4 regions of the Exiguobacterium sp. KKT215 genome follow, and region 1 is predicted to be linked to each of the others. Evidence: riboswitches for the same ligand, from Rfam matches in the RefSeq annotation. Region 1 holds a riboswitch; each other region holds the start of a gene.

Region 1 (2,195 bases):
AACGAATTCCAATCACGGTGCTGTCCGGTTATTTAGGGAGCGGCAAGACGACGTTGATGAATCATCTGTTGAACAATCGGTCCGGCAAGAAATATGCGGTCATCGTCAACGACATGAGCGAGTTGAACATCGACGAACGATTGATCGAGCAGAACGGCTTCTCGCGGACGGACGAAAAATTGGTCGAGCTATTGAACGGCTGCATCTGTTGCACGCTCCGTGAGGACCTGCTCGAAGCGGTACAGGAGATCACGAACGACCGTGAGCTCGACGGGATTATCATCGAGTCATCTGGCATCTCAGAACCGATTCCGGTCGCCCAAACGTTTACATACGCCGATGACGCCCTTGGCATCGACTTGACGAGCCGTGTCTATATCGATGCGATGGTGACGGTCGTCGATGCGTATCGGTTCTTGAAAGATTTCAACTCGGGCGAGTCGCTTCATGAACGGAAGCAGGCCATCGATGAGACGGACGTCCGCGAAGTCGTCGACCTGCTTGTCGACCAAATCGAGTTCGCGGACATCATCGTCTTGAACAAGGCGGACCGCGTGACCGAGACAGAACTCGGTGAGATGGCCGGGCTGTTGAAGGCGCTCAATCCAACCGCCAAACTGTTGACGTCAGTTTACGCGAACGTGGAGTTGACGGAGCTGTTGGACGTCAATCTTTTCGATTTCGAGCAGGCGATGCACGCCGCCGGCTGGATTCAAGAACTAGAGGCCGAGACACACACACCAGAGACGGAGGAATACGGCATCAGTTCGTTCGTCTATCGCCGCCGCCGTCCGTTTCATCCGGAGCGGCTCCACGCCTGGATCGAGGCGTTCCCGGATCAAGTCGTCCGCGCCAAAGGTTTCTTATGGATCGCCTCCCGGAACGACATCGCCTGCCTGTTCTCGCAAGCGGGGTACGCATCGACGCTCGAACACGCGGGACGTTGGCTCGCGACGCTGCCGGAGGAAGAGCGGAGTCTCATGTTCACGGCAGAACCTGAGCTCGCCGCCGACTACGTCGAGCCGAACGGGGACCGTCAGACGGAGCTCGTCTTGATCGGGCAGCGGATGGAGCGTGCGGTCATCGAGGCCGGACTCGACGCGTGTCTGTTGACGGATGAGGAGATGGCGCTCGATTGGACGACGTTGCAGGACACGCTTCCGGGGAACGGTATCGTGACTTTCACATAAACCGTTTACAAATTCGGAGCGGTCGTCTATACTTCTCGTTGCATAGATAACCGCATACATTGGACTACACTAGGGGTGCTTCGGCTGAGATGTGAGCATGGCTCCAATCCCTTATGACTCGATCCGGGTAATACCGGCGTGAGGAAGTGTGGCACTTTTTCTAATGGATTTTTACATTGGACGAGTGGCCGCATTCTCATGGATGCGGCTTTTTTGTGTACATACAATAAGGGGGAATAGAACATGAACAACCAATGTGGTACGAGTCCGATTGTCGGATTCCGCTTTACGCTGAGCCCAATGACATCTGATTTTGTGAGTGTCATCAAAGGGGCATTGAAAGAGACGAACTTGCAAAACGTTTGGCGGCATACCGATGACGTCTCGACGGTCATCCGGGGACGCAGTCAGCATGTGTTCGACGTGGCCAAAGCCGTCTTGTCACATGCAACGAAGACCGGGGAACATGTGTCGATGAGCGGGACGTTCTCGGTCGGGTGCCCAGGCGACACGGCAGGAGACAATCTGCTCGACGTGACGACTGATCCTGTGAACGGTCCTGTATCGACCCAGTACGTCTCTTCTCAGTTCGCCCTCTATCCGCTCGGGGACGCGAAGTATATGGACATCATCTACGAAGAAATTGCGTTTGCGAAAGAGCGTGGCGTCTTCAATGACTCGATGCATTACGCCTCGGGCATTCACGGCGACATCGAACCGGTGTTTTCATTTTACGAGGCGACGTTCGACCGGGTCCGTGCGAAGACGAGCCACGTCGTCATGACGGTGACGTTCAGCGTGAACAGCCCGTCACACGAGGGACGTAACGATGCTTAAGTCGTGGAAGTTAAAAGAAATCGTCTTGTTGGCCATTTTATCGGTCGTATTCGCTGTCGTCTATTTGGCGTTCGTCCATGTCGGGAATCTATGGGCTGGCTTGATCGGACCGATCGCGTACGAATGGATTTTCGGCATCTGGTTCATCGTCTCGATTATTGCGGCTTA
Region 2 (2,195 bases), 460 kb from region 1:
ATTCGTTCGAGATGGTGAGCGCCTCATGGCTGACGACATCGTGACGGTCGAGCGGATATTTGACGCCGCGGATGGTCACGTTCGCCTGCTTCCATGGGATGAGCGACAAATAGTGACCGTCTTGACGCGGGAGTTCATAGCGTCCCGACCCGACGAGTCGTACCGTCTGCCCTGCCGTGACGAGACGCATCTCCGGATACGCCTCGAGCAGACCGATATTGCTGAGCGTCATATCGAGCCGGCCGCCGAGCGCACCGTAGACAATCATCTCCGTCGCGCCATGCCCCCGTGCCGCCTCGAGAGCGATCTCGAGGTCGGTCACATCTTTCTCAGATGGATAGCGGACGGCGTCGATCGGCACTTCGCCCGTGAAGGAGTCGAAATCGCCGACGACGAGATCTGGGTTCAGCCCGTGGTTCAACAGTGTCTCGTACCCCCCATCGACGCCGATGATGTAATCGACGTCACGCGGGAGTCCCGAGATTGGTTCCGGGCTGGCCGCCACAATCAACACCCGCATTAGCGGACGTCCCGGGTCGCGAGCGTCGCGAAGCGCGGCGCCGAGACGAACAAGAGGACGAGGACGACGGCCGACACGAGGAAGGACGGGAGCATGTACGTCATGTTATAGGCGAACGAGTAGGCGACGACCGGACCTTCCGCGTATTCGGCGAAGAAGACGATCCCCGACAAGACGTGGGCGCCGTAACGAAGCAGTGAACCGAGGAGCGCGCCGAGCACCAAATAAACGACGAGCGTCTTTTTCGCCTCATCCTTGGCGGCTCGTTTCACTTGACCAGCAAACAGTCCCGCCATCCCGACGACACCGTAAGCGAACGTGTAGTCGAGCAGGAACTGGACCGGCGTGAAGATGTAGGCCCCGAACAGCAGTTGCAGCGTTCCGACAAGTGCACCGGTCGCAAGTCCGCCTTTCAAACCGTGACGATACGCCATGACGAAAATCGGCAACATCGCCAAGCTGATTGACCCGCCTTGCGGCATCCGGAACGGGATGAGCAAATCAAAAATCAAACCGAGTGCGGCGAACAATGAGATTTCAATGAGCGCCTGTAATTTTAAACGTTGTTTCATCTATTTCCCTCCTTAAAATATGAGCGAACGACAAAAAGCAGCATGACGTAAACGCCATGCTGCTATCGAGTAGCAACGTGCATTTTCGCCACATCCCTACGTCCGTGTGAACGGAACAGGTTCAAAGGGTTAGCGTATGCCTCTCAGCCACAAAATGTGACACCCCTTGCGACAATATTTGTTGTTCTATGGACGATTATACACGAGATGCGTTGCGAATGCTATCGATTGCGTCTTTATAGCTCGGCTCGTTATAGATGGCCGAGCCGGCCACGAGCACGTCAGCACCGGCATCGATACATAATTTCGCAGTCTCCGCATTGACGCCGCCGTCAATCTCGATTTCAAAGTCGAGACGGCGCGCTTGGCGCATCTCGTTCAACGCCGCGATTTTCGGCACGACCGATTCGATGAACTTCTGACCCCCAAAGCCAGGGTTCACCGTCATGAGAAGTACCATGTCGACGTCACCGAGCACGTGTTCAATCAATGACAGCGGCGTATGCGGGTTGAGAACGACGCCACACTTGGCTCCGGCCGCCTTGATTTGTTGAAGCACGCGATGCAAATGGTTCGTCGCTTCGACGTGGACGGTGACGATGTCCGCTCCCGCCTTGATGAAGTCTTCGACGAAGCGCTCCGGTTGGTCGATCATCAAATGGACGTCTAACACCATGTCCGACTTCTTCCGTAAGCTCGCGAGCACCGGGAGACCGATCGAGATGTTCGGGACGAATTGACCGTCCATGACGTCAAAATGGATATAATCCGCGCCGGCCTCTTGGACCGCCTTCACTTCTGCCTCTAGGTTGGCGAAGTCCGCCGCTAAAATCGAGGGTGCAATTTTAATCATGTCAGTACCTCCGTTGTCTATCGTTTAACTCTGCCATAAACGTAACATAATTCTCATAACGGGTGGAAGCGATTTCTCCCGCCTCGACGGCCGCTTTGACGGCACAACCCGGTTCGTTCAAATGGGCACAGCCTCGGAACTTACAGTCGTCGTGCCGCTCGACGAACTCAGGGAAGCACCAACGCATCTCCTCGACTTCGAGTTCTTCTGGGAACTCGAGGCTTGAGAAACCAGGCGTGTCAGCGACGAG
Region 3 (2,195 bases), 1.2 Mb from region 1:
TCTGTTTATACCAGGCGACCTCGTCTTCTTCCGGCAATAAGTCGTACAGCGCGTTCCAAAACACGCGCACGCTGAAAAATGGGTGCGTGACCGTCGCGTCGCCCCAGTCGAGGATACACAAATCATTCGTCCGTTCCCGCCAGAAGATGTTGCCGCCGTGCAAATCACCGTGCTCGAGACTCATCGGCATCCCAATCGCCAGCTCATCGCACATGGCGATCAATTCGTCTTGAAGCGCGAGCATGGCCTCGGCTTTGTATTGCTCGAGCCCGACACAGAGCTCAGGCAAATATGTTTGGATTTCATCCTTCAATGTGGCCGGTCGCCGGTCCGGGACGCCGAGAGACAAGTAGGTCTCAATCTGGTCGATCTCTTGTCGCTGCAACTGTGCGTATTGGCGCAACGCCGCTTCATATCGACTCACGTCCGGCCGTGCACGTAACGCGTCTCCGCCGATGTCTCGCATGAGTAGCCAATTCTGAGCTGAATCGATGGCGATGACGTCAGGCACGAAATCAGGATGCCGCTCGGCCAGAAACGCCGACAATCCGGCCTCGCCGCGGCTGATATCGGTCACCGCTTTGGCGTAGTAACGTTCCTCATTGAGCGCGCCAACAAGCAAGTACGTCAAATCGGTATCTTTGATCACGTGCCACCTCGCATTCGGCACGTTTGCCTCAATCCATCGTTCGAACCGTTCACGAAACGATCGGTCACGCCATGGGATTGCCTGTCTCATCCTGTTCACCCTTTCTTTCATCATCTCCTAGGAGGAAACGATATGGACGTTGTATATTACTCATACCCGGTCGATGCCATCTTGTATATGTACTTAGGGGCGACGGCCGTCGTCAGTCTCATCATCGGGCTGCTCGTTTGGCGTCTGTTCAAGCGCCGAGCTGTCGGCTTTTGGACAACGCTCGTTCTCAGCTTTTTCGGGCTGTCGCTCTCGCTCGTCTGGTTTCAAAACGCGTCCGTCGCCGTGTTCATGGGGACACTCCCGTGGCTGATCAATCTCGTCTTCTCCCTTTTGTTGTACGGCCTATTCATCGGCATCATCTATGTCACGTTCCGACCACGAAAGCTCGACCGCGTCAAATGACGGTATGCTATACTCATGTTAATAAACGACCACTAGGGGAGCCTTCGGGCTGAGACGGCATGCGCCGGACCCTTCGAACCTGATCTGGCTCATACCAGCGTAGGGAAGTGGTGTGGGATTCGTCTGTCTTTCCACGCCACTTTTCCACTTGGAGAAGTGGCGTTTTCATTTTGAAAGGAGACTATCTATGCGTATTCAACAACTCACTTGGATGGCGATGCTCGTCGCCATCGCCGTCATCGGTTCCCTGTTCATCTCGATTCCGACCGGTGTCGCCCGTGCCTATCCGATTCAACACATGGTGAACGTCATCGCCGCCGTCACCGTCGGACCGATCGGGGCCGTTCTCGTCGCGTTCGTGACCGGACTCGTCCGTGTCATGACCGGTACCGGGTCGCTCTTGGCCTTTCCCGGAGGTATGATTGGGGCGCTTTTGGCCGGGGTCTTCTATATGAAGACGAACCGCGTCGCCTTCGCCGCATTCGGTGAAGTCATCGGGACAGGCCTCATCGCCTCGCTCGTCGCCGTCCCGTACGCCAAGGTGTTGATGGGGAGCGAGTTCGGGGCACTGTTCTTCTTCCCGGCCTTCCTTGCGTCGAGTGTGACCGGGGCCGTGCTCGGCTGGATCGTCTTGGCTCGGGTCAAGCAATTGCGACCGCTCACGGCGAAGCGATAAGTACTTCCCTCCCACTGATATTAAATGGTAAAATCAGGATATCAGATATTAGGAGGTCATGTCTTGAATCGATTGACGCTATTACTGGCTGCCACCGCTTGCCTGTTCATATCCGGTCTCTTGTACACGCTTGAACGCATCGCCACGTTCACCCGCTGGAATGCTCAAATTGCGACGGGCACGTTCTCCAGCGAGCCGATGTTCGTCGATGTGCTGCTCCAAAACGTGTTCATCTCGATTTTCGGAGTGGCTGCTATCGTTCTCTTTTTCAAAGCGGGCAGTGCTGTTCAAGGCTCAACGACGACGAAAACAGGGACGGCCGACTTATGACGGCTGTCCCTGTTTGACGTGATACACCCAAATCTCTTCCCCGTTCGCCTCATCAATCAGGCCACTGTCGACAAATCCCCCCTTCGC
Region 4 (2,195 bases), 1.1 Mb from region 1:
GTCTCATGGTCGACCCGTCGAGTCTCGAGCTGTTGCTCGGTTTCACGGTCGGGATGATTGTGACGTTGTTCGGGTTGTTCTTCGCGATGCTCCGGACGTTCCCGCTCCGTTACGCGGTGAAAGAGTTCTCGTACTTCAAGTACTTCGACCGCTATCCAGACTTGTTCGCCATCGGCGTGTTGTACGTGCTCGGGATTTGGGTCACGAATTTCATCATCTGGTTCGGTGAAGGACGTGTGATCATCGCGGACTCGTTCTTGTTCAACCCGTATTATGACACGGCCATCTTTTGGTCCTACTTGACGATTATCCCGACGCAGCTCTTGTTCGTCGTCGCTGTCGAGACCCGGTTTTATGAGCGCTACCGTACGTTTTATGGATTGATCAACTACGGTGGGGCACTCCATCAAATCGAGAAGGCGAAACAGACGATGACGTCCGTATTGAAAAATGAGTTGATTCGACTCGCACGGAGCCAAGGCGTGGTGACGCTGTTCGCCATCCTAATGGCGGGCGTGTTCGTCAGTTGGATTGGTGTCCCGGATGAGATCGGTCAAATCTTTCGGATGACGACGCTCGCGGCGTTCGCGAATGCGATGATTCTCATCTTGACGTTGTTGTTGCTCTATTTCGAGGACCGGCGCGGGGCGTTGTTCGTCAACATCTCGTTCTTCACGTTGAACGCGTTGTTCACGTTACTGCTCTTGCCGCGCGGCATCGATTGGTACGGTGTCGGCTTTGCCGTCAGCACGACGATCACGTTCTTCTTGGCCGGCCTGCGTTTGATTTATTATATGGGCAAAGTTGATTATTACGTGTTCGCCGCCTCAAACCGGCGCAAGCTCGGCACCGAGCGGTTCTCGCAAATGGGGACGTTGTTGAACCGGCGATTCTCACGATAAAGGGTTTTCAGTACGGAGAAAGACTGATATGATGTGGTCGTAGATGACCGAATTTCATAATGTTTACCACTAGGGGAGTCGCGTGACGCGGCTGAGATGGACGAGGTCCAGACCCTTTGAACCTGATCTAGTTCACGCTAGCGTAGGGAAGTGGGCGAACCGATTGTTTTCGTACACTTTGTGTAAATCCGACGCCGCTTCCGTTATGGAAGGCGGCGTCTTTTTTGATTACAAAGGAGGAGAAAACATGACATTCACCGCACATTTACGACAAGAGGCCGATGCCTTGTTTCAAGCCAGCTTTGACCATCCGTTCGTCCGCGAGCTCGGAACGGGTGAACTCGACGAGGCGAAGTTTCGGCATTACGTCATGCAAGACTCGTATTATTTGAATCAGTTCTCGAAAGTACAGGCGAAAGGCGCGACACTCGCCCCGAACATGGAAGTAGCGAGCCGCTTTTTGACGCACGCGCTCCATACCATCGAAGCAGAGCATGCGCTGCATCGTGAGTTTTTCACCTTGCTCAACGTGACGGAGGCGGAGTGGGCGACGTTTGAGCCGGCCCCGACGGCTTACGCCTATGCGCTCCATATGCAACATGCCGGTCCAACGCTCGGTGACGTGCTCGCAGCAATTTTGCCGTGCTATTGGGTTTATTACGAGATTGGCGAACGCATGAAAGACACGACACCCGACCACCCGATTTATGCGACGTGGATTGCGACGTACGGGTCGGAATGGTTCCGCGACCTCGTCGAGGAACAGATTGAACGGCTCGACGTGCTCGCTGGGCAGGCGACGGCGGAAGAACGGGTCCGGTATCAACAGCTGTTCTTGAAGAGTTGTTATTACGAGCATGCGTTTTGGGAGATGGCGTGGACGCTCGAGTCGTGGGATTTACCGGCGGGGGTGACACGATGAAGCGCGACTTATGGGACAAAGTCAGAGCCGAACGGCCACTCATCCACAACATCACGAATATCGTCGTCGCCAACTTTTCAGCGAACGGGTTGCTCGCCATCGGGGCGGCCCCGGTCATGGCGTCCGCGGTCGAAGAAGTGGCCGAGATGGCGTCTTTAAGCGATGCGCTCGTGCTCAATATCGGTACACTCGATGCAATGACGGAACGTACGATGATTCGAGCCGGACAGGCGGCGAATCAAGCAGGTAGTCCGATCGTCTTCGATCCGGTTGGTGTCGGGGCGACCTCATTTCGGCGCGACGTCGCCCAGGCGATTCTGCAATCTGTCCGTGTGACGGTCATCCGTGGGAATGCCGGAGAAATCGCGACA

The links. Region 1 has a riboswitch for thiamine pyrophosphate ahead of ACZ2GZ_RS07105 (YkoF family thiamine/hydroxymethylpyrimidine-binding protein). Riboswitches for the same ligand answer to the same signal wherever they lie in the genome.
Region 2: another riboswitch for thiamine pyrophosphate. It lies ahead of thiT (energy-coupled thiamine transporter ThiT); the one in region 1 lies ahead of ACZ2GZ_RS07105 (YkoF family thiamine/hydroxymethylpyrimidine-binding protein).
Region 3: another riboswitch for thiamine pyrophosphate. It lies ahead of thiW (energy coupling factor transporter S component ThiW); the one in region 1 lies ahead of ACZ2GZ_RS07105 (YkoF family thiamine/hydroxymethylpyrimidine-binding protein).
Region 4: another riboswitch for thiamine pyrophosphate. It lies ahead of tenA (thiaminase II); the one in region 1 lies ahead of ACZ2GZ_RS07105 (YkoF family thiamine/hydroxymethylpyrimidine-binding protein).

The regions. Positions count from the first base shown of each region.
Region 1 is NZ_CM145756.1:1,364,424-1,366,618, forward strand. It holds gene ACZ2GZ_RS07100 (GTP-binding protein) at 1-1,190, shown strand, start outside; TPP riboswitch at 1,252-1,352, shown strand; gene ACZ2GZ_RS07105 (YkoF family thiamine/hydroxymethylpyrimidine-binding protein) at 1,434-2,027, shown strand; gene ACZ2GZ_RS07110 (ECF transporter S component) at 2,020-2,195, shown strand, end outside.
Region 2 is NZ_CM145756.1:1,821,296-1,823,490, forward strand. It holds gene ACZ2GZ_RS09485 (thiamine diphosphokinase) at 1-520, opposite strand, end outside; gene thiT (energy-coupled thiamine transporter ThiT) at 520-1,092, opposite strand; TPP riboswitch at 1,169-1,269, opposite strand; gene rpe (ribulose-phosphate 3-epimerase) at 1,289-1,945, opposite strand; gene rsgA (ribosome small subunit-dependent GTPase A) at 1,947-2,195, opposite strand, start outside.
Region 3 is NZ_CM145756.1:176,737-178,931, reverse strand. It holds gene ACZ2GZ_RS01030 (aminoglycoside phosphotransferase family protein) at 1-739, opposite strand, end outside; gene ACZ2GZ_RS01025 (hypothetical protein) at 782-1,102, shown strand; TPP riboswitch at 1,127-1,225, shown strand; gene thiW (energy coupling factor transporter S component ThiW) at 1,290-1,778, shown strand; gene ACZ2GZ_RS01015 (hypothetical protein) at 1,842-2,108, shown strand; gene ACZ2GZ_RS01010 (GNAT family N-acetyltransferase) at 2,103-2,195, opposite strand, start outside.
Region 4 is NZ_CM145756.1:220,636-222,830, forward strand. It holds gene pelG (exopolysaccharide Pel transporter PelG) at 1-902, shown strand, start outside; TPP riboswitch at 964-1,068, shown strand; gene tenA (thiaminase II) at 1,150-1,824, shown strand; gene thiM (hydroxyethylthiazole kinase) at 1,821-2,195, shown strand, end outside.